Regions from separate parts of the Mesorhizobium sp. IMUNJ 23033 genome, predicted to be linked through region 2. Evidence: predicted binding sites of a transcription regulator. Region 2 holds the regulator's gene; each other region holds the start of a gene.
What was found. The regulator PhoB, encoded in region 2, activates phosphate uptake and scavenging genes when phosphate is short. The targets are predictions, from matches to a motif close to TGTCATNNANCTGTCAT.
Positions count from the first base shown of each region.

Region 1: the regulator PhoB is predicted to act here: its motif matches at 1,838-1,854, upstream of phnF (phosphonate metabolism transcriptional regulator PhnF).
Region 3: the regulator PhoB is predicted to act here: its motif matches at 8,018-8,034, upstream of ACFX5Q_RS28135 (RNA degradosome polyphosphate kinase).

Region 1 covers NZ_JBJACT010000008.1:117,311-126,951, forward strand. The annotation lists gene ACFX5Q_RS12545 (zinc-binding alcohol dehydrogenase family protein) at 1-219, shown strand, start outside; gene ACFX5Q_RS12550 (amidohydrolase family protein) at 224-1,051, shown strand; gene phnF (phosphonate metabolism transcriptional regulator PhnF) at 1,036-1,797, opposite strand; gene phnG (phosphonate C-P lyase system protein PhnG) at 1,936-2,397, shown strand; gene phnH (phosphonate C-P lyase system protein PhnH) at 2,397-3,008, shown strand; gene ACFX5Q_RS12570 (carbon-phosphorus lyase complex subunit PhnI) at 3,010-4,122, shown strand; gene fosX (FosX/FosE/FosI family fosfomycin resistance hydrolase) at 4,119-4,538, shown strand; gene ACFX5Q_RS12580 (alpha-D-ribose 1-methylphosphonate 5-phosphate C-P-lyase PhnJ) at 4,825-5,724, shown strand; gene phnK (phosphonate C-P lyase system protein PhnK) at 5,721-6,497, shown strand; gene phnL (phosphonate C-P lyase system protein PhnL) at 6,500-7,207, shown strand; gene ACFX5Q_RS12595 (DapH/DapD/GlmU-related protein) at 7,204-7,821, shown strand; gene ACFX5Q_RS12600 (DUF1868 domain-containing protein) at 7,967-8,677, shown strand; gene phnC (phosphonate ABC transporter ATP-binding protein) at 8,858-9,641, shown strand, end outside.
Region 2 covers NZ_JBJACT010000031.1:94,129-103,769, forward strand. The annotation lists gene ACFX5Q_RS27840 (PAS domain-containing protein) at 1-2,036, shown strand, start outside; gene ACFX5Q_RS27845 (PstS family phosphate ABC transporter substrate-binding protein) at 2,584-3,612, shown strand; gene pstC (phosphate ABC transporter permease subunit PstC) at 3,709-5,169, shown strand; gene pstA (phosphate ABC transporter permease PstA) at 5,166-6,482, shown strand; gene pstB (phosphate ABC transporter ATP-binding protein PstB) at 6,497-7,321, shown strand; gene phoU (phosphate signaling complex protein PhoU) at 7,360-8,070, shown strand; gene phoB (phosphate regulon transcriptional regulator PhoB) at 8,087-8,776, shown strand; gene ACFX5Q_RS27875 (ROK family protein) at 8,840-9,641, opposite strand, start outside.
Region 3 covers NZ_JBJACT010000032.1:30,640-40,280, forward strand. The annotation lists gene ACFX5Q_RS28105 (LysR family transcriptional regulator) at 1-825, opposite strand, end outside; gene ACFX5Q_RS28110 (cupin domain-containing protein) at 935-1,414, shown strand; gene fumC (class II fumarate hydratase) at 1,689-3,086, shown strand; gene ACFX5Q_RS28120 (DoxX family protein) at 3,201-3,623, shown strand; gene ACFX5Q_RS28125 (DoxX family protein) at 3,762-4,184, shown strand; gene ppx (exopolyphosphatase) at 4,199-5,731, opposite strand; gene ACFX5Q_RS28135 (RNA degradosome polyphosphate kinase) at 5,728-7,929, opposite strand; gene ACFX5Q_RS28140 (zinc-finger domain-containing protein) at 8,098-8,343, shown strand; gene ACFX5Q_RS28145 (FAD-dependent monooxygenase) at 8,357-9,592, shown strand.

The sequences.
Region 1 (9,641 bases), on a different contig from region 2:
TCCGATCCGGAGTTCCACAAGCGCGAGATGACGCTGGTCGGCAGCCGCAACGCGCTTGGCGCCGACTTCGACCATGTCGCCGCCTCGATCCGCAACGGCGCGGTGCCACTGGCAAAGCTCGTCACCCACCGGACCACGCTTGGCCAGGCCCCCCTTGACCTCGCCCGCTGGGCGCATCAGAAATCCGGGCTGATCAAGGCCGTCATCGAGATCGGATGAGACGATGCGGATCGACGCACACCAGCACTACTGGCAGATCGCCCGCGGCGACTATTTTTGGATGGGGCCGCATGTCGCGCCGATCGTGCGCGATGTCTTTCCGGCCGATTTGAAGCCGCATCTCGGCGCCGCCGGCATCGAACGCACCGTCGTGGTGCAAGCAGCGGCAACGGTCGCCGAGACCGAATTCATGCTCGACCTTGCCGAGAACGAGCCGAGCATCGCGGCAGTAGTCGGCTGGGTCGACGTCGGCGCCGACGACGTCGAAGCGACGTTGCGCCGGCTGGCGACAAGGCCGAAATTCCGCGGCATCCGGCCGATGCTGCAGGACATCGAAGACACGTTCGACATTTTGAAGCCGAAGCACCTCGCGGCGCTCAGGCTGCTGCCCGAACTGAACCTGCGCTTCGACGCACTGGCGCAGCCGCGCCACCTGCCGGTGGTCGCGGCACTCGCCGACCATATCCCGGACCTGCCTATCGTCGTCGACCATGCCGCGAAGCCATTCATCGCCAAGGGCATTGTCGAGCCTTGGGCAAGCGACATGGCCGCGCTCGCCAAGAGACCGTCGGTGCTGTGCAAGTTTTCCGGTCTGGTCACCGAAGCCGGCCCTAACTGGTCGGTCGCCGGCCTAAAACCCTATGCCGACCACCTCATCGCCTGCTTCGGCCCGGAGCGGCTGATGTTCGGCAGCGACTGGCCGGTTTGCGAACTGGCCGCCACTTACGAGAACTGGCTGGCTGCCGCGAAGGAGCTTCTAGCTGGCCTGTCGCTGGCCGAGCAGAATGCCGTCTTCGGCGGCAATGCCGCGCGTTTCTACGACATTGCCTGATCGTTAGCCGACAATCTGAGCTCCACCCGCTCCGCCGGAAACCGCGACTCGGAAAACTGAATCGGCTGACCGTCGAGCGTCATATTGACCGCAATTGTCACCAGCACGATGGCGCCGGGCTGCAGGTCGAGATCGACCAGATCGGCGGCATCGGCGTGGCGCGCCGACAGCACCGTCGATTGCCTCAGATAATCGTTGATCCCAAAGCGCTTGAGCGAGGCGGTGACCGATCCGGTTTCCGCCATGGCAGCGTCGATACCGGCGAAGCGCTGGGCATCGAACCAGGCGGTAGCGCGCGACACCGGATGCCCGTCGGCTTCGCCGCGCGTTTCCAGGCGGATCACATCAGCGCCCCTGACAAGCCCCAGGGCTTCGGCGACGCGACGGCTGGCCGGCTCGACCGACGACGCGAGCAGGACGATATGCCGTTCGGACGTCTGCCCTTGCAGGCCGGTCGAAAAACGCGTGCGTGCGCCGATCGGGTAGGACAGCCGCTTGCGCGACAGCACGAAGGTGCCACGCCCTTGCTCGGCCCTCAGCACACCGTCCTGCACGAGGGCGGCGATGGCACTACGCACCGTATGGCGGTTGACGCCATAGCGCTCAGCCAGCGCCATTTCCGGCGGCAGCGCGGCATTCTCGGCGAAATCGCCGACGGCGATCGCATGCAGGATCTGGTCGGCGATCTGCCGCCATAGCGAGACGCCACTGCGCCGCTCGATGCTGGCCACTTGCTGCCCAATCATGTCCACCCCAATCTTCCATCGCCCCGATGCTTTCACGCGATGTCATGCACCCGTCATGGACTCGCGCTAGCTAACAGGTATAATTTGTATGGTTGTCTATATCAATAGACAAATTAGCCATTGCGCAAGGAGCAAACCATGCGAGGACAGGAAGCGCGCGATCAGGCCGAACGCAAGGCGATCATGGCGACGCTGGCGCAGTCGCCCGGCGAAGACATCGCCCGTCTTTGGAGCGAAGCCGGCCTGCCTTTGGAAGCCGAACTGCTGCGTGGTCCCGAAACCGGCCTGGTCACGGTGCGCGGCCGCATCGGCGGCGGCGGCGCGCCCTTCAATGTCGGCGAGGCGACGGTCACCCGCGCCACGGTCCGGCTGCCCTCCGGACAGGTCGGCCATTGCTACACGCTCGGCCGCGACAAGCGGAAAGCGAAGCTGGCGGCGATCGCCGACGCGCTGTGGCAGGAACCCGCCCATCGCGAAGCGGTCGAGACCAGACTGGTCGCACCGCTGCGGGCGGCCCTGGTCGAGGCGCGCGACCGGCGGCGTGCCGAGACCGCGGCAACGAAAGTGGATTTCTTCACCATGGTGCGCGGAGAGGACTGATGGAGATAGCGGCTCAATCGATCGAGGGCGGTTTCGCCGATCCGGTGTTCAACGCCCAGACGGTCTTTCGCGCCGTCATGGACGCGATGGCGCGGCCGGGCAGCGTGCAAGCCCTGCCGGCCTTTGCCCGCCCCCCAGTGCCGCTCTCGGCGACGGCCGGCGCCATTGCGCTTTCGCTCTGCGACAACGACACGCCGCTCTGGCTCGATCTCACCTTGCAGGCAGCGCCCGCCGTCAAATCCTGGCTGGGTTTTCACACCGGCGCGCCCTCGGCCAACACCCCGGCTGATGCGCATTTCGCGCTGATCGCCAACCCGGCGGAAATGATGGCGCTCGACGGCTTTTCGCAAGGCACCCAGGATTATCCCGATCGCTCTACGACGCTTATCCTGCAAGTCACCGATCTTGTCTCCGGCGCGCCGCTGTTGCTCGAAGGCCCCGGCATCGAAACCAGCGCGACCATCGCGCCGGCGCAGATGCCGCGTCATTTCATCGAACAGTGGAAGCAGAACAACCAGCGCTTTCCGCGTGGCGTCGACATCATCCTGGCCACCGCCGACAGCCTCGCCTGCCTGCCACGCACGACGCGCATCAAGACGATGGAGGCGTAAGATGTACGTTGCGGTAAAAGGCGGCGAAGCAGCCATTGCAAACGCCCACCGACTGCTCGCCGATCGCCGGCGCGGCGACCGTTCGGTGCCGGCACTTCGCCTCGACCAGATCGTCGAGCAGCTGGCGCTCGGCGTCGACCGGGTGATGAGCGAAGGCTCGCTCTACGACCGCGAACTGGCCGCGCTCGCCATCGTCCAGGCGCGCGGCGACATGATCGAGGCGATCTTCCTGGTCCGCGCCTACCGCACAACGCTGCCGCGCTTCGGTTACACCAAGGCGATCGACACCGGCGCGATGCTGGTCGAGCGCCGCGTGTCGGCGACCTACAAGGACCTGCCCGGCGGCCAGCTCCTCGGTCCGACCTTCGACTACACCCACCGGCTGCTCGATCCCGAGCTTGCCGCCGGCGGCGACGTCGCCGAGCCGCTGCAGCGCGAGAGCGAGGCGCAAGCCATGCCGCGCGTTTCGGCGATCCTCGCCCGCGAAGGCCTGATCGAGCCGGATGGCGACATGCCGCAGGACCATGTCCCCGGCGACATCACCCGCGAGCCGCTGGAATTCCCGATGGCGCGCGACATCCGCCTGCAGGCGCTGTCACGCGGCGACGAGGGCTTTTTGCTGGCGCTCGGCTATTCCACCCAGCGCGGCTATGCCCGCAACCACCCGTTCGTCGGCGAGGTCCGCATCGGCGAGGTCGAACTGGAACTGGACGTGCCGGAACTGCCCTTCGCCGTGCCGCTCGGCAGCGTCCGCGTCACCGAGTGCCAGATGGTCAACCAGTTCAAGGGTTCGGCCAAGGCGCCGCCGCAATTCACCCGCGGCTATGGCCTCGTCTTCGGCCAGAGCGAGCGCAAGGCGATGGCGATGGCGCTCTGCGACCGCGCTCTTCGTGCAAGCGAATTGGGCGAGGATGTCGTTGCCGCGGCGCAAGACGAGGAGTTCGTCATTTCGCATTCCGACAATGTCCAGGCGACCGGCTTCGTCGAGCATTTGAAGCTGCCGCACTATGTCGACTTCCAGGCCGAGCTCGATCTCGTGCGCCGCATGCGCGCCGAGTACGAGGCCCGCGAAAACCCTGCGAAGGTCGAGGAAAAGCGGGAGGCCGCGGAATGATCGAAGGCCTGTCCCATATGACCTTCATCGTCCGCGATCTTGACCGCATGAGCGCGATCCTGACCGGCATCTTCGACGCGCGCGAAGTCTATGCCAGCGATACCGAGCAGTTCTCGCTGTCACGCGAAAAATTCTTCCTGATCGGCGATCTCTGGATCGCCATCATGGGAGGCGAGCCGCTGCCCGAGCGAAGCTATAATCACATCGCCTTCAAGATCGACGACGCCGATCTCGACCGCTACGCCGAGCGCATCAAAACGCTTGGCCTCGACATGCGCCCGCCGCGCCCGCGCGTCGAGGGCGAAGGCCGCTCGATCTATTTCTACGACGACGACAACCACATGTTCGAGCTGCACACCGGCACGCTCACTGAGCGGCTGGCGCGCTACGCCAAGGGACTGGATAGGGCGTCATGAGATCAACCGTCTCCGCCGCCGTGTCCCCCGTGTCCGCCGCTATCGTGGGAGTGACCGCCATGCCCAGGATACCCGCTGCTGCCATCCTGCCCACCGGAGAAGAAGTCATTGCTCGAACCGTCTCTTGGTCCGGAAAGATTCTTGGGGCGAAGGAAAAAGGCAACCACGCCGACGAACGCCAGCAACAGAATTCCGATGTGCATCCATCCGGTAGGGGTCACCTGAGTCTGGCCCTCTTTCCGCGTTTTGGAAGTCAATTCGGTAGCACAAAGCGGAAGCGATCACCATGACCGACATCGCCACCTACAACTTCGCCTATCTCGACGAGCAGACCAAGCGGATGATCCGCCGTGCGATCCTCAAGGGCATCGCCATTCCCGGCTACCAGGTGCCGTTCGCCTCGCGCGAGATGCCGATGCCCTATGGCTGGGGCACCGGCGGCGTCCAGGTCACCGCCTCGATCATCGGCCCTGATGACGTGCTCAAGGTCATCGACCAGGGCGCAGACGACACCACCAATGCGGTCTCGATCCGCGCCTTCTTCAGGAAGGTCGCCAATGTCGCCGTCACCACTGAGACGGCCAAAGCCAGTATCATCCAGACCCGCCACCGCATCCCCGAGCACCCGCTGAAAGCGGGTCAGGTGCTGGTCTATCAGGTGCCGATACCCGAACCGCTTCGCTTCCTCGAGCCGCGCGAAACGGAAACGCGAAAAATGCACGCGCTGGAGGAATATGGCCTGATGCATGTGAAGCTTTACGAGGACATCGCCAGGCACGGCCGCATCGCCACCACCTACGCCTATCCGGTCAAGATCGAGGGCCGCTATGTGATGGACCCATCGCCGACGCCGAAATTCGACAATCCGAAGATGCACCGTTCGCCGGCTTTGCAATTGTTCGGCGCCGGCCGCGAGAAGCGCATCTACGCGGTGCCGCCCTTCACCGACGTGGTCAGTCTCGACTTCGAGGACCATCCCTTCGAGGTGCAGACCTTCGACCAGCCCTGCGCGCTGTGCGCGGCCGAGAACGTCTATCTCGACGAGGTCATCCTCGACGACCATGGCGGCCACATGTTCGTCTGCTCCGACACCGACCATTGCGAAAAGCGGCGGGCAGACGGCCATCGCGGCCATCTTGCCCCGGAAACCCATCTTGCCGCGGAAACCGTGGAGCCGGCGCAATGACCGACGAACCGCTGCTGCGCGTCTCGGCGCTGTCCAAATTCTATGGTTCGCGCGTCGGCTGCGAGAATGTCAGCTTCGACCTCTGGCCGGGCGAGGTTCTGGCCGTGGTCGGCGAGTCCGGCTCCGGCAAGACGACGTTGCTCAACTGCCTGTCGACTAGGCTGCTGCCAAGCTCCGGCACCGCCAGCTACCGCATGCGCGACGGCCAGTTCCGCGAGCTCTACCGCATGAGCGAGGCCGAGCGCCGCTTCCTGATGCGCACCGACTGGGGTTTTGTCCATCAGAACCCGGCGGATGGATTGCGCATGACGGTATCGGCCGGCGCCAATGTCGGTGAGCGGCTGATGGCGATCGGCGACCGCCACTACGGCAAGATCCGCGCCACGGCAGTCGACTGGCTCTCGCGCGTCGAGATCGACGAGGACCGCATCGACGACGAACCCCGCGCCTTCTCCGGCGGCATGCGCCAGCGCCTGCAGATCGCGCGCAACCTGGTGACAGGCCCACGGCTTGTGTTCATGGACGAGCCGACCGGCGGCCTCGACGTCTCGGTGCAGGCGCGCCTGCTCGACCTGTTGCGCGGCCTCGTCACCGACCTCGGCCTGGCGGCGATCGTCGTCACCCACGACCTCGCCGTGGCGCGTCTGCTGTCACAGCGCATGATCGTGATGAAGGACGGCCGCGTCGTCGAAAGCGGCCTCACCGACCGCGTGCTTGACGATCCGCGCGCGCCTTACACGCAATTGCTTGTTTCTTCCATTTTGCAGGTGTGACGATGCCCACCCCCCTCGTTGTCTCCGATGTTGCAAAAAGCTTCACCATGCATCTGCGCGACGGCATCAAATTGCCTGTCGTCGCTGGCGTCTCCTTCTCGATCCGGGCCGGCGAATGCGCCGTGCTCGGCGGTCCCTCCGGCGCCGGCAAGAGCTCCATTTTGAAGATGCTCTACGGCAACTACGCCGTCGACGAAGGCCAGATCATCGTCCAGCACGCGGACTGCCTGATCGATCTAGCCACCGCCAGCCCTCGTACCGTGCTTGCCGTGCGCCGGCAAACGATCGGCTATGTCAGTCAGTTCCTGCGCACCGTGCCGCGCGTCTCGGCGCTCGATGTCGTCGCCGAACCGCTGGTCGAGCGCGGCGAGGACCGGGAGGCCGCGCGCGGTAAGGCGCGCGCCCTGCTCGCGCGGCTCAACCTGCCGGAAAAACTCTGGGCACTGCCGCCAGCGACGTTTTCCGGCGGCGAGCAGCAGCGCGTCAACATCGCGCGCGGCTTCATCACCCATCACCCGGTCCTGTTGCTCGACGAGCCGACCGCTTCGCTCGACGCCAGGAACCGCGACGTGGTCATCGCGCTGATCGCGGAAAAGAAAGCGGCCGGCGTCGCTTTGCTCGGCATATTCCACGACCACGACGTGCGCAAGGCGGTCGCCGATCGCATCATCGACGTCACCACCTTCGCTGCCGGGAAGCGTGCCGCATGAGCAGGAAACTGTCGGAAGCGCCGCTCGTCCACGTGACGGCGCAGATCGAGAATTCGACGCTCGGCCGCTGGACAGAGATCGCCGACCGCAGCCGGGTTTCGGAGAGCATCCTCGGTGACTATTCCTACATGATGCAGGATTGCGCCGTCTGGTGTGCGACGATCGGCAAGTTCTCCAACATCGCGGCAAGCGTGCGCATCAATGCCACCAACCACCCGACATGGCGGCCGACGCTGCACCACTTCACCTATCGCGCTTCGGACTATTGGGACGACGCCGAGCACGAGAGCGAGTTTTTCGCCCAGCGCCGCGCCAAACGCGTCACAATCGGCCACGACACCTGGCTCGGCCATGGCTCGACCATCCTGCCCGGCGTCACCGTCGGTGATGGCGCTGCGGTCGGCGCCGGCGCGGTGGTGTCGAAGGACGTCGCGCCCTATACCATCGTCGCCGGCGTGCCGGCGAAGCCGATCCGCGAGCGTTTCGACCGCCGCACCGCCGAGCGCTACCAAGCGCTTGCCTGGTGGGATTGGGACCATGCCGACCTGCGCGCTGCGCTCGACGATTTCCGCGAGCTGGAGGCGGAAGCGTTTCTGGAGAAGTATGGCGGCTAGTGAATGGTGAATGGTGAATGGTGAATGGCGAATAGGGGCGACCAATTGGGCTCGAGCCCAGTGAAGCCTCTCCATTCACCATTCACCATTCACATCCCTGACACAGGACTCGGACAGGACACGGTCTTTCCCCGGAGACCCCCAAATGCTCGACAAGCCAAGATCCTCGCTCGCCGGTTTTTTCGAAGGCACCAACCCGACCCCTCCCGTGCATCTCGGCACGCGCTATGACAGATCAGGCAATTTTCTGTTCGAGCCCGGCAACACCGTCGTCAGCCATCTCGTCAGCGGCTCGCCTTCCGAAGCGGTGGTCATCGAGGTGCGTAACCGCATGCGCGCCCTGCTCGACGCCGACCGTCTGGCCTTCACGCCGATCTCCAGCCTGCACATGACGCTGTTCCAGGGCATCATCGAGTATCGCCGCCGGCTGCCCTACTGGCCGCAGGATGTGCCTTTAGACACCAGCATCGACGACATGACCCGTCTTTACCTGGAGCGGCTGCAGGGCTTCGAAAACCAGGGCGCATTCAAGGTCAAGGTCATCGATGTCGTGCCGACAGGGCTGACTGTTGCCGGCGCCTCGGACGACGACAGGGCCATCATGAGTGCATGGCGTGATGCCCTGTCGGTGCCGTTCGGCTACCGGCATCCCGACCACGAAACTTACGTCTTCCACATCACCTTCGCTTACCAGATCCGCCGGCTTGCCGACGACCGCGCAGCCGCATGGCAGGATCTGTTCGCAGACTGCCTGTCGCTGTTCGAACGCGAGGCGCCGGTGATCGTGCTCAGGCAGCCGGCCTTTTGCAGCTTCAAGGACATGAACCATTTCGAGGAGCTTCTGGTTCTGGGTTGATCCCGTGCATGTCGCCCAAAGGCCACCGCGGTTTTGGGGCAACGACATGCACAAGCAAAGGATCGCCAAAGGCCTGTGGGCGGTAACAAAACTGACATCAATCCGACACCGCAGGTTCATGCGGCTGCGCTAGCCAAGGTTAACAGACCTTCAATCGCGACTGGACTGGAGCCCTGCCCCATGTCAGCAACCCCTGCCACGCTCGAAATCCGCGGCGTTTCCCGACGATTCGGCAAGAACACCGCTGTCAGCGCCGTCGACCTGTCGATCCCACAGGGCCAGATGGTCGGTATCATCGGTCGCTCCGGTGCCGGAAAATCCACTCTTCTGCGCATGATCAACCGTCTCATCGATCCCAGCCAGGGGTCGATTTTTTTTGACGGCGCCGAAGTCTCGCGCCTGCAGGGCTCGCCGCTGCGCCGCTGGCAGCGCGACTGCGCCATGATCTTCCAGCAGTTCAACCTGGTGCCGCGCCTCGACGTGCTGACCAATGTGCTGCTCGGCCGGTTGAATCATCGTGCTACCATTGCCAATCTGCTCGGTATCTTCTCGCGTGAGGAACGAGCCGAGGCGATAGCAGCACTCGAGCGTCTCGACATCGCCCGCACCGCGCTGCAGCCGGCCGGCACCTTGTCCGGCGGACAGCAGCAGCGCGTCGCCATCGCCCGCGCCATGATGCAACAGCCGAAAATCATTCTTGCCGATGAGCCGATTGCCTCGCTCGACCCACTCAACGCCAAGGTGGTGATGGATTCGCTGCAGGATATCAATTTGCGCGAGGGCATCACCGTCATCACCAATTTGCACACGCTGGACACGGCCCGCACTTATTGCAACCGCATCATCGGTATGGCCGCCGGCAAGGTTGTGTTCGACGGCCCACCCGAGGATCTCAACCGCGAGGCCGTGCGCATGGTCTATGGCGCCGACAGCAACGGTAGCGAAATCTCCGAGGCCATCACCT
Region 2 (9,641 bases):
ACAATGTGCCGGTGTCGATCTACGCCAAGCGCTCCGACCTCAGGCAGTTCTACGTCAACAAGGGCTGGTGCGATCTCACCGGCTTTACCAAGGACAAGGCGACCGGCAAGACCGACGTCGAGATATTCGGACCGGACGGCGAAGCCTTCGTCGCCAGCGACCTCGCCGTGCTGCGCACCGGCGAGACGCAGGAGATCGAGGAGACCGTGACGCTGGCCGACGGCAGCGTGCGGCACCAGTTCGCCCGCAAGGGCGCGATGATCGCGTCCGATGGCTCGCTCTATCTGATCGGCTCGACCACCGACATCACCGAGCTGAAGCAGCGCGAGGCCGAGCTCAGCGAGGCGCGCCAGCGCGCCGTGCTTGCCGACCGCGCCAAGTCGGAATTCCTGGCCAATATGAGCCACGAGATCCGCACGCCGATGAACGGCGTGCTCGGCATGGCGGAACTGCTCGCCAAGTCCGACCTCGACCCGAAGCAGAAGACGTTCACCGACATCATCGTCAAGTCGGGCAACGCGCTTTTGACCATCATCAACGACATCCTGGATTTCTCCAAGATCGATGCCGGCCAACTCGTGCTCGACCCGGCGCCCTTCAACCTTGCCGAGGCCATCGAGGACGTGGCGACGCTGGTGTCGACACGCGCCAAGGAGAAGGACCTCGAGCTGATCGTGCGTGTCCAGCCCGGTCTCGAAAGCCAGTTCATCGGCGATGTCGGGCGCGTAAGGCAGATCGTCACCAACCTGCTCGGCAATGCGGTGAAGTTCACCGACGAAGGCCATGTGCTGGTCGACGTCACCGGCGTCCGGGTTCCCGCGGGAACGAAGCTCACCATCTCGGTCACCGATACCGGCATCGGCATTCCCGAGGAGAAGCTGAAAGCCGTCTTCGAGAAATTCAACCAGGTCGACACCTCGTCGACAAGGCGGCATGAAGGCACCGGGCTCGGCCTCGCCATCACCTCGCGGCTGGTCGAGCTGATGGAAGGCGAGATCGGCGTGGAGAGCGCCGAAGGCAAGGGCTCGACCTTCTGGTTCACGGTGACGCTGCCCAGGGCGGAGCAGCAAAGCGGGCAACGCATCATGCCGGTGGACGTGACCGGTGCACGCGTGCTGATCGTCGACGACAATGCCGTCAACAGGTCGATCCTGAGCGAGCAGATGGCGTCGTGGACCTTCGATTCCTGCGCGGCCGAAAGCGGCGCCGAAGGGCTGAAGGTGCTGATCGCGGCCGCCGCCTATGGCGTTCCGGTCGACTGCGTCGTGCTCGACTACCAGATGCCCAACATGAGCGGCGCCGAAATGGCGCGGATCGTGCGCAACACCGCGGGTCTCGCCCATACGCCGATCATCATGCTGACCTCCGTCGACCAGTCTCTCGCCAACACCAGCTACCGCGACCTCGGCATCGATGCCCAGCTGATCAAGCCGGCGCGCTCATCGGTGTTGCTGGAGACGCTGGTGGCCACCATCCAGCGCCACCACCACACTGAGGAGGCGAGCCGCGTGCTGCCCTTGGCGAGCGGCGGGGGCGCTCAGGCGCCGTCGACGGCACAGCTGTCCTCGACCGCCTCGGTGCGGGCCCAGCTGCAACCGCCGCCGGTTCGGGCGCGCGTCCGGGCCACGGGCGAGCGCGGGCTCGACATTCTGGTCGCGGAGGACAATGAGGTGAACCAGATGGTGTTTACCCAGATCCTCGGCGAGACCGGCTACGGCTTCGAAATCGTCGGCAATGGCCGCAAGGCGCTCGACGCCTTCGGCAGGCTCAATCCGCGCATGATCCTGATGGACGTGTCGATGCCGGAGATGAACGGGCTGGAGGCGACAGCTGCCATTCGCCGGCTCGAGGAAGAGACGGGCACGCATGTGCCGATCGTCGGCGTCACCGCGCATGCGCTCAAGGGCGACCGCGAGCGCTGCCTGGAGGCCGGCATGGACGACTATCTGCCCAAGCCGATCAGCCCAAGGGCGCTGCTCGAAAAGCTTGAGCGCTGGATCGGCGCGGACAGTCAGGTTCAGCGCAGCGCCGGCTAAGATCTTATCTCCGCGTGCGGCTGTGCACCGTCCCTGGATGGGCGGTCGCCGCGCACGCGATTTGCTCGCGGCGCCCCGGAAACGCCGGGTTACCCAAAGGTATGGCGCGATCGCACCATACCAAAACCGGCGACCAGCCGTGACAATGGGTGCATCGAATTTGGCTCCCTCGGTTACGGGCGGGAGCAGCGACCGCCGACTAGAACAGCGTCGAATCTACCCCAACGGACCTGTTTTCGGCGATGGCTCGGCCATGACACGCTCTGGCCAAGGGCAACGCGTTTCCGTCCGGCTTTTCTTTTCTCGGCGGCGCGGCTCGTGCCGCCGAGGGCAGACGAGGCTAGAAAATCCCGCAAGTCCCTGATTCCCGCGGCAAACCTGCGATACGCCGCCAAGGCTGGAAGCCGGCGGTTTCCGACTTGGCCGTCAGACGTTACCGGGCTGACATGAAACTGTCATGCGACTGTAATAATCGGGAGCTATTGGCCTCACCGGGCGCCTAGGACAAGGGTGCCGAGAGACCATCTTCCGAACAGGAGCAGGCCACATGAACAAATTTCTCCTCACGGCGTCGGCCGCAGCGCTTGCGCTCGCCGCGTCGTCCGGCTTCGCCGCCGCGCGCGACCAGATCCAGGTCGCCGGGTCGTCGACCGTGCTACCCTATGCCAAGATCGTCGCCGAGCAGTTCGGCGAAACCTTCACCAACTTCAAGACCCCGGTTGTCGAGTCCGGCGGCAGCGGCGCCGGCATCAAGGAATTCTGCAAGGGCGTCGGCGAAGACACCATCGACATCGCCAACTCCTCGCGTCCGATCAAGAAGGACGAACTGAAGTCCTGCGCCGACGCCGGCGTCAAGGAAGTCCAGGAAGTCCGTATCGGCTATGACGGCATCGTCTTCGCCACCGACATCAAGGGCCCGGACTGGGCGCTGGTTCCCGCCGACATCTACAAGGCGCTCGCCGCCAAGTTGGTCGTCGACGGCAAGCTGGTCGACAATCCGAACACCAAGTGGAACCAGGTCAATCCGAAGCTGCCCGACTGGGATATCGCCGCTTACATTCCCGGTGAGAAGCACGGCACCCGCGAAGTGTTCGAGACCAAGCTTCTCGACGCAGGCTGCGACAAGGACGCTCTCAAGGCCGCCGGCGTTGCCGACGAAAAGGAAATCGGCAAGACCTGCATCGCCATCCGCAAGGACGGCAAGGCTGTCGACATCGACGGCGACTATACCGAGACCCTCGCCCGCATCGACTCCAACAAGACCGGTGTCGGCGTGTTCGGTCTCTCCTTCTACGAGAACAATGCCGACAAGCTGAAGGTCGCAACCGTGGAAGACGTCGTGCCTTCGACCGAGACGATCGCCAGCGGTAAGTACCCGGTTTCGCGCCCGCTGTTCTTCTACGTCAAGAAGGCGCATCTCGGCGTCGTTCCCGGCCTGAAGGAGTATGTCGAATTCTTCCTCGACGACCAGATGGTCGGCCCGGAAAGCCCGCTCGCCGAATACGGCCTCGTGGCTGCTCCGGACGCCGAGCGTCAGGCCCAGCGCGACGCGTTCGCCGCCGGGAAGTCGATGTAATCAATCTTCCAGGCCAGGGCGCGGACCAAGTCCGCGCCCTGGTTTTATCGCCTGCCGCATTGGCGCTGGCGACTAAAGCTTCCCCGGGGGTGGTCAATGTCGTCCTTGTTCGTACTCGCCATTGTCGTCGCCATCGGCGTGGTTGCGTTCCTGATCGGCCGGCAGCGTGCCGCAGCGCACGAAAACGGCACGGTGAAGCCGCACTCGCGCTCCCATTACCACGGCTGGTGGGCCTTCCTGCTCGCCGTCCTGCCTGCCCTTCTGCTGCTTGCCGTCTGGAACATCGGCTCCTCCTTCTATCTCGACCGCCACATTCACGCCGTCCTGCCGGAGCGCACCGCCGACAGCAAGGTTGCCAGCGAGGCACTTGATGTCAGCCTGGTCAAGAGCCTGGCCAAGGGCCTGCGCCAGCTCGATGCGAACACCGCGCTGCCCGCCACCCTTGCCGAGTTGCAGCCGCTGCTTGCCGCCAAGGGCGTGGCGCTGGCATCGGATACACAGGACTACATGATCCCGATCGCCGTCGAGACGAACAAGGTCCAGGGCATGCTTGGACTGTTCGGCGCGGTCGTCACCCTCGCTCTGTCGATTGCCGGCGCCCTCTATGCGCTGAGGCAGATCGCGCCGCGGGCGCGCGCCAGGAACAATGTCGAGAAGCTGATGCTGTGGGGTCTGCTCGCGGCCTCGACCATCGCCATCCTGACCACAGTCGGCATTGTGCTGTCGATGCTGTTCCAGACGATCCAGTTCTTCGAAAGCGTGTCGCCGATGAGCTTCTTCTTCGGCACGGTATGGGATCCGCGCTTTGCCGCCGCCGGTTCCGGCGGCAGCCAGGGCCAGTTCGGCCTGATCCCGCTGCTCGCCGGCACGCTCTACATCGCCGCCGTCGCCCTGCTGGTGGCGGTGCCGGTCGGGCTGATGTCGGCTGTCTACATGGCCGAATACGCAACGCCCAAGGTGCGCGGGGTGGTCAAGCCGGCGCTTGAACTGCTCGCCGGCATCCCGACCATCGTCTACGGCATCTTCGCCGTCGTCACGCTCGGGCCTTTCCTGCGCGATCTCTCGGCGGCGCTGACCGGCGGCTCGCCCTTCATCCAGGGCCAGAGCATCTTCACTGCCGGCCTGGTCATGGGCGTCATGCTGATCCCGGTCGTGTCCTCGCTGTCCGACGACATCATCACCGCGGTGCCGCGCGCCATGCGCGACGGCTCGCTCGGCCTCGGCGCGACGCGCTCCGAGACGATCAAGCGGGTGATCCTGCCGGCCGCACTTCCCGGCATCGTCGGCGCCATCCTGCTGACCGCTTCGCGCGCCATCGGCGAGACGATGATCGTCGTGCTGGCGGCCGGCGTCGCCGCCAACCTCACCGTCAACCCGTTCGAAGCGATGACCACCATCACCGTCAAGATCGTCAACCAGCTTACCGGCGATCTCGAGTTCAATTCGCCACAGACGTTGGTCGCCTTCGCGCTCGGCCTGACGTTGTTCGCGCTGACGCTGGTGATGAACATCGTCGCGCTGTACATCGTGCGCAAATACCGGGAGCAGTACGAATGACCGACATTCCCATGGATACTATGGTCCGGGCGGCGGCTCATCCGCGCCGCGATATCGGCCTGAAAGCCCGCTACGCCGCCGAACGCCGCTTCCGCATCTATGGCGGGCTGGCGATTTCCGTCGGCCTGGCGTTCCTCGCCATCATGCTCATCACCATCGTCTCGAAGGGCTACACCGCCTTCTGGCAGACGACGGTGACGCTGCCGATCACCTTCGACGAGAAGCTGATCGATCCGTCCAACAAGCGCGCCACCGATCCGAGCGTGCTGATCAAGGCAAATTATCCCAAGCTCGCCGAACGCGCGCTGATCGCCAAGCTCGGCATCGATCCCAGCAACAAGCCGATGGTCATGAAGCTCAAGGGCTTCCTGTCGGAAGGCGCCCGCGTCCAGCTGCGCGACATCGTCGCCGCCGACCCGTCGGTCATCGGCACGACGCGCGACGTCAACATCCTCGCCGCCGCCAATCTCGACTCCGCCTTCAAGGGCCAGATCGACCTCAGTGTCGAGGAATCGCGCCGCAAGGTCTCGGACCAGCAGATCGCCTGGATGAACAAGCTCAAGGCCGACGGCGTGATGGCCGAGCATTTCAACACCGGCCTGTTCTCCTATGGCGCCTCCAGCCGCCCGGAAACGTCGGGCATGGGCGTGGCCATCATCGGCTCGTTCTACATGATGGTGATCGTGCTGCTTTTGGCGCTGCCGATCGGCGTCGCCGCCTCGATCTATCTTGAGGAATTCGCCAAGAAGAACCGCCTCACCGACCTGATCGAAGTCAACATCAACAATCTGGCGGCGGTGCCGTCGATCGTCTTCGGCCTGCTCGGACTTGCCGTGTTCATCAACTTCCTCGGCATGCCGCGCTCGGCCGCTTTCGTCGGCGGACTGGTGCTGACGCTGATGACACTGCCGACGATCATCATCGCGACGCGCGCTGCCCTTGCCGCTGTGCCGCCGTCGATCCGCTCGGCAGCGCTCGGCCTTGGGGCGTCCAAGATGCAGATGGTGTTCCATCACATCCTGCCGCTTGCCGCCCCCGGCATCCTTACCGGCACCATCATCGGTCTCGCGCGTGCGCTCGGTGAAACCGCGCCGCTGCTGCTGATCGGCATGGTGGCCTTCGTCGCCGATTATCCGACGACGCCTTTCGATCCGGCCACCGCGCTGCCGGTGCAGATCTACATGTGGGCGAACGAGGCCGAACGCGCCTTCGTCGAGCGTATGTCGGGCGCCATCATCATCCTGCTCGTCTTCCTCATGGCCATGAACATCACAGCGATCGTGCTGCGGCGCCGCTTCGAACGGCGCTGGTAAAAGAAGGTATCTGTATGAACATCATGACCGAACAGTCCCTCGAAAATGCAGTGGGCGACAAGATGAACGCCAAGTCGAACGAAGTGATCAAGATGCGCGGCGACAAGGTCGGCGTGTTCTATGGTGACAAGCAGGCGCTGTTCGACGTCAATCTCGACGTCCGCCTCAACCAGGTGACGGCGCTGATCGGCCCTTCGGGCTGCGGCAAGTCGACCTTCCTGCGCTGCCTCAACCGCATGAACGACACCATCGACTCGGCGCGGGTGACCGGCAAGATCACGCTGGACGAAGAGGACATCTACGACAAGAACATCGACGTCGTCGAACTGAGAGCCCGCGTCGGCATGGTGTTCCAGAAGCCCAATCCGTTCCCGAAGTCGATCTACGAGAACGTCGCCTACGGTCCGCGCATCCACGGGCTGGCCAAGCGCAAGGCCGACATGGACCAGATCGTCGAATCGAGCCTGAAGAAGGCGGCGATCTGGAACGAGGTGAAGGACCGTCTGCAAGAGCCCGGCACCGGCCTTTCCGGCGGCCAGCAGCAGCGCCTGTGCATCGCGCGCGCCATCGCCGTGTCGCCGGAAGTGATCCTGATGGACGAGCCCTGCTCGGCGCTCGACCCGATCGCCACAGCCCGCGTCGAGGAGCTGATCGACGAGCTGCGTCAAAACTACACGATCGTCATCGTCACGCACTCGATGCAGCAGGCGGCGCGTGTGTCGCAGCGCACGGCCATGTTCCACCTCGGCTATCTGGTCGAGGAGGGCGCCACCGACAAGATGTTCACCAACCCCGACGACAAGCGCACGCAGGACTACATCACCGGCCGGTTCGGCTGAGTGGTCCGGCGGCAACTTTCAGGCACGAGGACAGGATCATGGGTGAACATCATACCGTCGCCTCTTTCGACGAGGATCTCGGGCAGATCAGCAAGCTGATCTCCGACATGGGCGAACTGGCCGGCGCGATGGTCGGCGGGGCGACCAAGGCCCTTCTGAATTCCGACAATGCACTGGCACAGAGGGTGGTCTCCGACGACGCCATCATGGATGCGCGCCAGCGCGAGCTGGACGACCGCGCCATCACGCTGATCGCCAAGCGCCAGCCGATGGCCAACGATTTGCGCGCGGTGGTCGGTTCTATCCGCATGGCCGGCGATCTCGAGCGCATCGGCGACCTTGCCAAGAACATCGCCAAGCGCGTTGGCACCGTCGGCCTCAGCGTCACGCCGCGCGACCTGTCGCACTCCATCGATGTGATGGCGCAGTTGGTGCTGGTCCAGGTGCAAGGGGTGATCGAGGAATACGCCGCCGCAGACGCCGCGGCACTCGCCAAGCTTCGGAACGACGACGAGCGCATCGACGTCAAATACACCTCGGTGTTCCGTGAGCTGCTGACCTACATGATGGAAGATCCGCGCAACATCACGGCCTGCACGCATCTCTTGTTCTGCGCCAAGAATCTGGAGCGCATTGGCGACCATGTCACCAACATCGCCGAGAACGCCTACTATGTGCTGACAGGCTCGCAATTGCCAGCCAATCGTCCCAAGCAAGACGAGACAGCGATGTCCGCGCCGGCTGCATGACAGGGGTAACCGACTGATGATAGCGCCACGCATCATGGTGGTGGAGGACGAGGAGCCGCTGGGGGTGCTGCTCCGCTACAATCTGGAATCCGAAGGCTACCAGGTCGAGGTGGTGACGCGCGGCGACGAAGCCGAGATCCGCCTGCAGGAAAACGTTCCCGACCTGCTGGTGCTCGACTGGATGGTGCCGGCGGTTTCCGGAATCGAGCTTTGCCGGCGCCTCAGGATGCGGCCCGAGACCGAGCGGCTGCCGATCATCATGCTTACGGCGCGTGGCGAAGAGAGCGACCGCGTGCGCGGCCTCTCCACCGGCGCCGACGACTATCTGGTCAAGCCGTTCTCGACGCCGGAATTCATGGCCAGGGTCAAGGCGCTGCTGCGTCGCGCCAAGCCGGAAGTGCTGTCCAGCATGCTCAAGGTCGGCGACATCGTGCTCGACCGCGAGTCGCACCGGGTCTACCGCAAGAAGAGCGAGATCAGGCTCGGGCCGACCGAGTTCCGGCTGCTCGAATTCATGATGCGGCATCCGGGCCGGGTGTTCTCGCGCAGCCAGCTGCTCGACAATGTCTGGGGCGAGACGATCTATATCGACGAGCGAACGGTCGACGTGCATGTCGGCCGGCTGCGCAAGGCGGTCAACAATGGCCGCATGCCCGACGTCATCCGCACCATCCGCGGGGCAGGATACGCGATCCGGGAAGATTAGGTATGTGCTGATATTCAGGCCTGCGAACGGCGCGGCCTGGCCTCAACACATCTCAAGTCGCGATCAAGCCACGTTCTTTCCTGCCGAACCCGTTCGCTGCTGGACGCCCGGCGCGAAAATCTCCTGGTCGACGAAGCCAAGCGCGCGCATGGCGCAGCCCTCGCGGATCAGCGGCAACTCATTCGGCTCGGTGTCGAAGGAGATCGATTTCGAGTGCTGGCCGCCGGCGGTCTGGGCAATCGCCTCGCGCAGCGCCGGTTCGATCAGATCGAAAGCGGCGGCGCTGACGCCGACCATGGCGACGGGTGCGGGATCGATCAGCGCGAACAGGCTGCCAAGGCCGAAGCCGAGCGCCTCGCCCGCCTTGCGGTAGGCTTCGCGCTCCGGCCCGTCGCTCTCGCGCGCCCGGGCGGCGAGCGCGCGCATGTCGGCGTCGCCGACATCGGTCGGTTCGGCATCCTCACTCATCATCCTGGCGTTGCGCCAGATGGCATAGTTGCCGGCATAGGCTTCGACGCAGCCGCGCCGTCCGCAGCGGCAGAGCGCGCCGCCCGGCCGGTGGATCATGTGGCCGAACTCGCCGCCGGACGAATGAGTGCCGGTGAACAGTTCGCCCTTCAGCACCAGCCCCATGCCAATGCCGTGCGAGAGCAGGATGGCGATGAAATCGTCGCGGTAGCGTTCGGGATCGCGCCATTGCAGCGCCACCGCCATCATGTTGCAGTCGTTTTCCATGGTAGCGGGAATGCCGAACTCGCCTTCCAGAATGTCGGCAAAGGGGATGTCGGTCAGCGACGTGATCGGCGACCACAGCATGGCGCGGGCATGGGTGTCGGTGATGCCCTGGATGCCCATCGCGATGCGG
Region 3 (9,641 bases), on a different contig from region 2:
AATGGGAAACGGCGCTTCATAGACGGCGATCGGCAGCGACTTCGCCGCCACCACCGCGAACTGCCTTGGAATCGCGGCCAGGTAGAGCCCGTGGGCTACCGCCAGCGCGACAGCTTGGAAGTGCGGCAGCGCCAGACTGACGCGGCGTGTCCGTCCGATCTTGTCCAGCGCCTCGTCGGTAAATCCCGACATCGAGCCATCGATGGAGCGGATGGCGTGCGGCAGTTGGCAGAAGAGGTCGATCGGCAGGCGCTCGCCCTCGGCGATCCCCGCCTGCCTGATCGCGGCATTGTCCTTCGCGGCGATGATGGCGAAGGGCGAGCCGAAGAGAGGCGTACTGGAGACCCAGTCGGAAACCTCCAGCGGGCGTTCCAGAGCCACGTCGATCTGATCCTCCTGGAGCAGCCTGGAGACATCACCGCTTGCGCTGTCCAGAAAGCGGAACGACACGCCGGGCGCCACGGCCGCGATGCGCGCCGCCAGCGGCGGCATCAAAAGCATGGAGAAGAAATCCGCGCCCATGAAGGTGAAGGTTCGCTCCAGCCCGGCCGGATCGAAGTCTTTCGCCGGCTGGAAGACGCGTTCGATCTCGCGCAGCGCCACGCGAACCGGCTCCGCCAGGCTTTCGGCGCGCGGCGTCGGCACCATCTCGTTGCCGCGCCGCACGAAAAGTTGGTCGTTGAGGGCATGGCGCAGGCGGTTGAGCGCCGCGCTGACGGCAGGCTGGCTGAGGCCGATCTGCTCACCGGCGCGCGTCACGCTTCTCTCGCGCAAAAGCGCGTCCAGCACCCTGACGAGGTTGAGATCGAGCGCGTTCAAATTCATCCCATCAATTCGCCCCATACGATCATTCGATTTCCGTCGCCTGCCCATCCTTGGTTAGGTCGCTGCCGACGCCGCTCCGTCGGCACCGCCAGCACAAGGGGAAGCTGTCATGACAATGATCAACCGGACCATCGCAGGCAAGGAACTCTTCTGGTTCAACAACACGCTCGTCGCCATCCAGATTTCGTCCGCCGAGGGCGAGGACGGACTCTGCGTCGTCGAGCATCTCAAGCCTTACGGCGAGTCCCCGCCGCTGCATGTGCATCGGCATGAGGATGAGGTGTTTCACATCCTGGAAGGAAGGCTGCGCTTCGTCGTCGACGGCCGCGAGCGGATTGCCGTCGCCGGCGAGACCGTGATCGCGCCGAAAGGCCTGCCGCACACGTTCAGGGTCGAATCCCCGGAAGGTGCACGTACCCTCACCATCACGCGCGGCTCCGATTTCGAAACGATGCTGCGCCAGGCCAGCCGTCCCGCCGAACGGCCGGACCTGCCGCCGGCATCGGAGCCTACGCCAGAGATGATCGAGGCCCTGACGCGGATCTGCGCGAAGAACGGCATCGATATTGTCGGTCCGCCATTGGGGTGAGAGGCATTCTTTACCTTCTCCCCCTGTGGGAGAAGGTGGATCGGCGCGCAGCGCCGAGACGGTTGAGGGGTGTTGGACGGATCGCTGTCGACGCCAAGCTGGAGCACCCCTCATCCGACCTCGCTTCGCGAGGCCACCTTCTCCCACAAGGGGAGAAGGAAGATAGCGCCCACGCCTTCAACCGATTTGCATCGCCACCGCCCGCAATCTCCGCTTGAAGCGATTTGTGCAACGCGATACGCCGTTGCCGAATTTCGAGAACCGGAGACCTCCAGTGAGCGCTGAGAAGACCAGAACCGAAACCGATACGTTCGGTCCCATCGAGGTCGCCGCTGACCGTTACTGGGGCGCGCAGGCGCAACGTTCGCTCGGCAATTTCAAGATAGGCTGGGAAAAGCAGCCGGCTTCGATCGTCCGCGCCTTGGGCATCGTCAAGCGGGCGGCGGCCGAAGCCAACATGGATTTGAAGCGGCTCGACCCGGCGATCGGCAAGGCGATCATCGAAGCGGCGCAAGAGGTTATCGACGGCAAGCTCAACGACCACTTCCCGCTGGTGGTGTGGCAGACCGGCTCGGGCACGCAGTCCAACATGAACGCCAATGAGGTGATCTCCAACCGGGCGATCGAACTTCTGGGCGGCACTATGGGCTCGAAGAAGCCGGTGCATCCGAACGACCACGTCAATATGAGCCAGTCGTCGAACGACACCTATCCGACGGCCATGCATATCGCCTGCGCCGAGCGCATCGTCCACGATCTGCTGCCGGCGCTGAAACACCTGCATGCAGCGCTCGAGGCCAAGACCAAGGCGTTCTCCCACATCATCAAGATCGGCCGCACGCACACGCAGGACGCGACGCCGCTGACGCTGGGCCAGGAATTCTCGGGCTATGCGGCGCAGGTCGCCTCGTCGATCAAGCGCATCGAGATGACGCTGCCCGGCCTGCAGGAACTGGCGCAAGGCGGCACCGCCGTCGGCACCGGCCTCAACGCCCCGGTCGGCTTCGCTGAGAAGGTGGCGGAGCGCATCGCCGCCATCACCGACATCGGCTTCGTCACCGCGCCGAACAAGTTCGAGGCACTCGCCGCCCACGATTCCATGGTGTTCTCGCACGGCGCCATCAACGCGGCGGCCGCGGCGCTGTTCAAGATCGCCAACGACATCCGATTCCTCGGCTCCGGTCCGCGTTCCGGCCTCGGCGAACTGTCGTTACCGGAAAACGAGCCGGGCTCCTCGATCATGCCGGGCAAGGTCAACCCGACCCAGTGCGAGGCGCTGACGCAGGTCTGCGTCCAGGTGTTCGGCAATAATGCCGCACTCACCTTCGCCGGCAGCCAGGGCCATTTCGAACTCAACGTCTACAATCCGCTGATGGCCTACAATTTCCTGCAGTCGGTGCAGCTGCTCGCCGATGCCTCGGTCTCCTTCACCGACAATTGTGTGGTCGGCATCGAGGCACGTGAGGACAACATCAAGGCAGCGCTTGACCGCTCGCTGATGCTGGTGACGGCGCTCGCGCCCACCATCGGCTACGACAATGCCGCCAAGATCGCCAAGACCGCGCACAAGAAGGGCACCACGCTCCGCGAGGAAGCCCTGGCCACCGGGCTGGTCAGCGAGGCCGACTATGACCGGCTGGTGCGGCCTGAGGACATGACGCATCCGGGGTAAGTTAGTATCACCGATGTAACCTTGTGAACGATCTGTCGCCAGATCGACATCTTTGGTGAACAGTTGGGCTGCTCTATCTGGAGGGGCATCATCCCAAGCCCCTGGAGAGTCACCATGTCCATCAACACTTCCGCCGCCGGTTCCGGCGCTGCTTCCAACGCCTCTACCTCGATCCTGCTTGGCCGCGCTCTGCTTGCGGCAATCTTCCTCCTGTCCGGTTTCGGCAAGCTGACCGCGATCGCCGGCACCGCCGGCTATTTCGGCAGCCTCGGCCTGCCGCTGCCGACCGTAACCGCCATTGTCGTCGGCCTCATCGAATTGCTCGGCGGCCTCGCCATCCTCGTTGGTTTCCAGACCCGGATCGTCGCCTGGGTGCTGGCGGTCTTCACGGTCGCCACCGGGCTGGTCGCCCATATGAATTGGGCCGACCAGATGCAGATGATCAGCTTCTTGAAGAATCTGGCGATTGCCGGCGGCTTCATTGCGCTGGCTTCCTCGGGCGCCGGCGCCTATTCGGTCGACGCCAAGCGCGGCTGAACCACCTACCGGATACATGACAGAAGCGGCGCGGAATTTTCCGCGCCGCTTTTTCGTTGTCGATCCAGGCGCCCGGATTACCGATTCCTGCTAGGATCGGGAAGTCGGGATAGTCGGCCGACGACGACGGAGGTCTCCATGCCCCGCAACGCGCTGCTTCTCTTGTCCAGGCTGTTGCTCGCCGCTTTGCTCGTGCCCTCCGGTTTCCAGGCGCTGGCCAACATTTCCGGCACGACAGACTATTTCGCAGGTCTCGGCCTGCCGCTGCCGATGCTCGCCGCCTGGGGAACCGGCCTGTTCGAACTGATCGCCGGGCTTTTGATCCTGGTCGGCTTCCAGACGCGGATCGCGGCGCTGCTGCTCGCCGCCTTCTGCATCGCCGCCGGCTTCATCGGTCATTACGGCCAGGGCGCCGACGACGCGACGCTTGCCTTCCTGCACCAGCAGATGCTGATGAAGGACATTGCGATTGCTGGCGGCTTCCTGGCGCTGGCGATGGCCGGCGCCGGCGCCTGGGCGATCGACGGAAGGAGCTTCGGGATCGGCGCTGACGCCACCTGATTCTATCTGACGGGCTATTTCACCGAAACGCTGGGGCCGCCTTCGACCGCCAGCACCAGCCGGCGTCCGGTGACCCTTGCCAGTTGCGCCAGGCGCCCGGCCGGCCGCTCGCCGTAGAGGTCGGCGAGCGCGGCCGGCAACACCAGCGCCAGCCCGCCATTGGGGCGGGGTTCCCATTTCAGCCTGGGCATGACGCCCGGCATCGCCGCCGTCAGCAGGTAGACGACACGCAGCATCGCCGCCAGGGAGCGGGCGCGCTCGAGATAGCGCGCCGTCGCCAGCCCGCGGATTTCCGGGACCGCTTCGTTGAACACGCCCTCGTGGCGGAACAGGCCGACCAGCGCCAGGAAGGCGCGGCCAGGATGGTCGACGCCGATGAAGGAGGCGTGGGCAATGATGTTGAGCGACTGCTTGCCGCGATATTCGGGGTGAGCGCGCCAGCCGATATCGGCCAGCAGGCAGGCCGCCTGGCGATAGCGCGCCTCGTCCTCGGTTTCGTCGATGCCGAAGGCGGCGAAGGCCTTGCCGGTCCATTCGACCAGCTCATGCGCGTGGGTGACCGAGCGCGAGCGCAGCCGGGCAAGTTCCTCGGCCGCCGAGATCAGCGGATCGGCTTTCTTCTCGGCCTCGTCCAGCAGCGAATAGAGAAACCCCTCGCGCACGCCGAGCGCCGAGACGACGATCTTCGAGGGTTGCATCGCCGCCATGATCTCCTGCAGCACGACGGCGCCATAGGGCAGCAGCGAGCGGCGGTTCTTGGACACGCCCTCGATGCCCTTGACCTTCTCGATCTCGGCTTTCGTCACCTGCTTGAGGAAGTTCTGGGCACTGTCGGCGCTGATCTCGTAGTGATGCATGACGCCGAGCGGATAGTTGGTCATCTCCATGTGCAGCCGGGCCAGGTTTCGCCAGGTGCCGCCGACGGCATAGAAGGCCCTGCCCTGCCCACCCTTGAGCAGCTTTGCCCGTGCCAGGTGCTCGCGCGCGATCTTTGCTGCCTGGGCTAGCGAGTTCTTCGCCATGTCCTGCAGGCGCAGGCCGCCGAGCGGCAGCGTGATGCCGTCGCCGATCGCCTCGCCATTGATGTCGATCAGCTCCAGGCTGCCGCCGCCAAGGTCGCCGGCAACGCCATTGGCCGGATGGAAGCCGCAGATGACGCCAAGTGCGGAATAATGCGCCTCCTGGCGGCCGGAGAGCACCCGGATCTCGGTTTTCAGCACGTCCTCGGCGCGGTGGATGAAGTCGGGGCCGTTCACCGCCTCGCGGGCGGCGGCGGTCGCCAGCACATACATGTGCTCGGCGCCGGCCTGGTTCGACAGCGCGCGAAAGCGGCGGAACTCCTCCATCGAGCGGGTGACCGCCTCGGGGTCGAGCTTGCCGGTCGAAACGATGCCGCGGCCGAGGCCGGCCAGCATCTTTTCGTTGAACAGCAAGGTCGGCGAGCGCGCCAGCCCCTCATAGACGACAAGACGGATCGAGTTCGATCCGATGTCGATGATGGACAGCGGTCGGCGATCCTGGAGCCGGCCCTGGGATGTTGAAATCATCCGCCGGTCGCTGCGTTCTTCTTGCGGCGCTTGAACTGTGCGATGCGCTTGGGCGCGTGCGACTTCAGCGCGTCACCCCGTCCGGAAAGGCTCGGATTGGTCATGAAATATTCCTGCGCGTTGAACGGTTCCTCGCCCTCCTCTAGCACGACGCGCCGGGAGGTTCCGTCAGCCAATACGTCGAAACTTTGCTGGTTGTCCATGATGTTGCCCAGCATGATCTGGCCAAGCACCTGTTCATGCACAGTTGGATTGGTGATCGGCACCATGGTCTCGACGCGGCGGTCGAGATTGCGCGGCATCAGGTCGGCCGAGGAGATGTAGAGGATCGCCCCGTCCGAGGGCAGGCCATGGCCGTTGCCAAAGCAGTAGATGCGGCTGTGTTCGAGGAAGCGGCCGACGATCGATTTTACCCTGATGTTCTCGGACAGGCCGGGCACCTGCGGCCGCAGGCAGCAGATGCCGCGCACGACCAGATCGATCTCCACGCCGGCACGGCTGGCGTCGTAGAGCGCGTCGATGATGATCGGGTCGACGAGCGAATTCATCTTCATCCAGATGCGGGCCGGACGGCCCTCCAGCGCATGCTGAACCTCGTCCGAGATGTGCTTCAGGATGCGCTTGCGCAGCGTGAAGGGCGAGATCGCCAGCCGCATCTCCTCGGCGGGTTCGGCATAGCCGGTGATGAAATTGAACAGCTGGGCGACGTCGCGGGCGATCGTCGGGTCGGTGGTGAAGAAGGACAGGTCGGTGTAGATGCGCGCGGTGACCGGGTGGTAGTTGCCGGTGCCGAGATGCACGTAGTTGCGCAGCTTGCCGTCCTCGCGCCGCACCACCAGCGACATTTTCGCGTGGGTCTTCAGCTCGAGGAAGCCGAACACCACCTGGACGCCGGCGCGCTCGAGATCGCGGGCCCAGCGGATATTGGCTTCCTCGTCGAAGCGCGCCTTCAGCTCGACAAGTGCGGTCACCGACTTGCCGGCCTCGGCGGCATCGACCAGCGCGCGCACGATCGGGCTGTCGTTGGAGGTGCGGTAGAGCGTCTGCTTGATCGCCACCACTTCCGGATCGGCCATCGCCTGGCGCAGGAACTGCACCACCACGTCGAAGGATTCGTAAGGGTGGTGGACGACGATATCCTTCTCACGGATGGCGGCGAAACAGTCGCCGCCATGTTCGCGGATGCGCTCGGGAAAGCGCGGATTGTAGGGCATGAATTTGAGGTCATCGCGGGCGACGGCGACAATCTCCGAGATCTGGCTGAGCGCCAGCGGACCGGTCAAGACGCTGATGCGGCTCGACGAGACGCCAAGTTCGCCGGCGACGAAGTCGCGCAACTCCGGCGGCATCAGCATGTCGAACTCGATGCGGATGACCGAGCCGCGGCGGCGGCGCTTCAGCGCCGTCTCGAACAGGCGCACCAGATCCTCGGACTCCTCCTCGACCTCGATATCGCTGTCTCGGATGATGCGGAACGTGCCGGAGCCCTTGACCTCATAGCCGGGGAACAGCTTGCCAATATAGAGACCGACCGCCTCTTCCAGCGGGATGAAACGGACATGGTTCTTGCGGTCCGGCAGGCGGATGAAGCGCTTCAGCGCCACCGGCAGGCGCAGCAGCGCGCTCATCTCCTCGCCATTCTTGCGGTGGCGCAATTGCAGCGCCATCGAGAAGCCGAGATTGGGTATGAACGGGAACGGGTGCGCCGGGTCGATCGATAGCGGGGTGAGCACCGGAAACACCTGGTCCTGGAAATGCTCTTCCAGCCAGGTCCTCTCGTCCTTGGTCAGCCCATCGCGGGTGATGCTCTCGATGCCTTCCTTGTTGAGCAAGAGCATAAGCGCCGAAAGGCTATTCTGCTGGTCCTCCTGCAGGCGCTCGACCTCGCGCAGCAGTTGTTCCAGCTGCTGCTCAGGCGTGCGGCCGTCAGGGCTCTTCAGCGCGATGCCCTCGCGCACCTGACCGGCAAGGCCGGCGACGCGGACCATGAAGAACTCGTCGAGATTGGCGGCCGAGATCGACAGGAAGCGGACCCGCTCGAGCAGCGGATGATGCGCGTTCAGCGATTCCTCGAGGACGCGCCGGTTGAACTGCAGCCAGGAGAACTCGCGGTTGACGAAACGATCCGGGTTGCCGCTCTGGGGGCTGGCCTTTTCCACGGTGGTGAATTCGCTCTGTACCGGCTTCAGTTCGTTCATTGTTCCTGCTCTTCCCGTGCCAGGTTCCGCCTGGCCGCAAAATGCTCAAGCCGGTTAACCGGCTTAACTTATCCTCTGACAGGCTTTTGCGACAGTTTCATTTCATCGATCTTGCAAACAGACGGGTTATGATCCAGATGCAGACGAGACCGAGTTAAGGAGACGACGATGGCAGGCGGTTCCATTCCCCATTTCCAGAACGATGCGGGTCATCCGGCGATCGACATCGGGGTCCGGGAATTCATGTGCACCGGCGCCAACCCGCCCTTCGACCATCCGCATGTGTTCCTCGACATGGGCGACGACAATGAAAAGGTCTGCCCCTATTGCTCGACGCTCTATCGCTATTCGCCAAAGCTGAAGGCAACGGAAACGCAGCCCGCCGGCTGCCTCTATATCGACCAGGCCGCCTGATCCTCTCGCCACCATGAGCGACGCGCGGTCCCGGCAAATTGTCATCGCCGGGGCTGGCATCGCCGGGCTGACCGCAGCCTTTGCCTTTGCTGAACGCGGCTATCCGGTAAAACTGTTCGAACAAGCCCAGCAGCTCGAAGCGACCGGCGCCGGCATCCAGCTTTCCCCCAACGCAACACGCATCCTGCGCCAACTCGGCGTGCTTGACCGGCTCTCGCCGCACGCGGTGCGGCCGGAAGCGGTCGTGCTGAAGGATGCCGCGACGCTACGCGAACTGGCCCGCATACCGCTCGGGCAGGCAGCCGAAAGCCGCTGGGGTGCCCCCTACCTCGTCGCCCATCGCGCCGACCTGCAAGCCGCGCTGACGGCGCAGGTGGCGGAACGGCCGGGGATCGTGCTCGTCACCGGCGCCCGCGTCAGCGACGTCGCCACCGGACCGCACGGCATCGCCGTGACGGCCCAGGCCGACGGCAAGACAGTCGACGCCGAAGGATCGCTGCTGGTCGGCGCCGACGGCGTCTGGTCGCAGGTTCGGGAGCGGTTCCCGGACCACAAGGCGATTTCCCGTAAAAGCCGGTTTTCGGGCGAACTGGCCTGGCGCGCCACGGTGCCGGCCGACAGTGTCGCCGGAAAGGCCTTTGCCGCAGTGGGCGCAACGAACTCAGTCACCACCTTCCTGCATCCCGGTTTCCACCTGGTCGCCTATCCGGTCAGCCGCGGTACTGCCTTCAACCTCGCCGCCTTCACCAAAGGCGAGCGCATCGCCGAGGCGTGGTCGGGCCATGCCGATCCCCGCATCCTCACCGAGGCCATGCACGGCACCGCGCCCGCACTTGCCCGCCTGGCCGAGGAAGCCGGCCCGTGGATGGCCTGGCCGATCCATACGGTCGACCCGAAGCAGCCTTGGACGGCGCCGGACGGCATCGCGCTGATCGGCGACGCCGCGCATGCGATGACACCCTTCGCGGCGCAGGGCGCGGCGATGGCGATCGAGGACGCCGCGACACTGGCCGACCTCATGGCCGCCTCCCCTGCCGACCTGGCCGGAAGTCTTCAAATCTGGGAAGGCCTGCGACGGTCGCGCGTCGCCAAGGCCGCACGTCGCGGCGCCGTCAACCGCCTTGCCTGGCACGCTGCTGGCCCGGTGGCGTTGGCGCGCAACCTGTTCCTGAAGATGCGGGCGCCGGAGAAACTCGCCGCTGATTTGGACTGGCTCTATGGGTGGGAAGCGCCGGAAGCTAGTGTGTGAGGGTTCATTCTTGACGTAGTGGGATTTTGTAACTACATTTTTGTAGGAT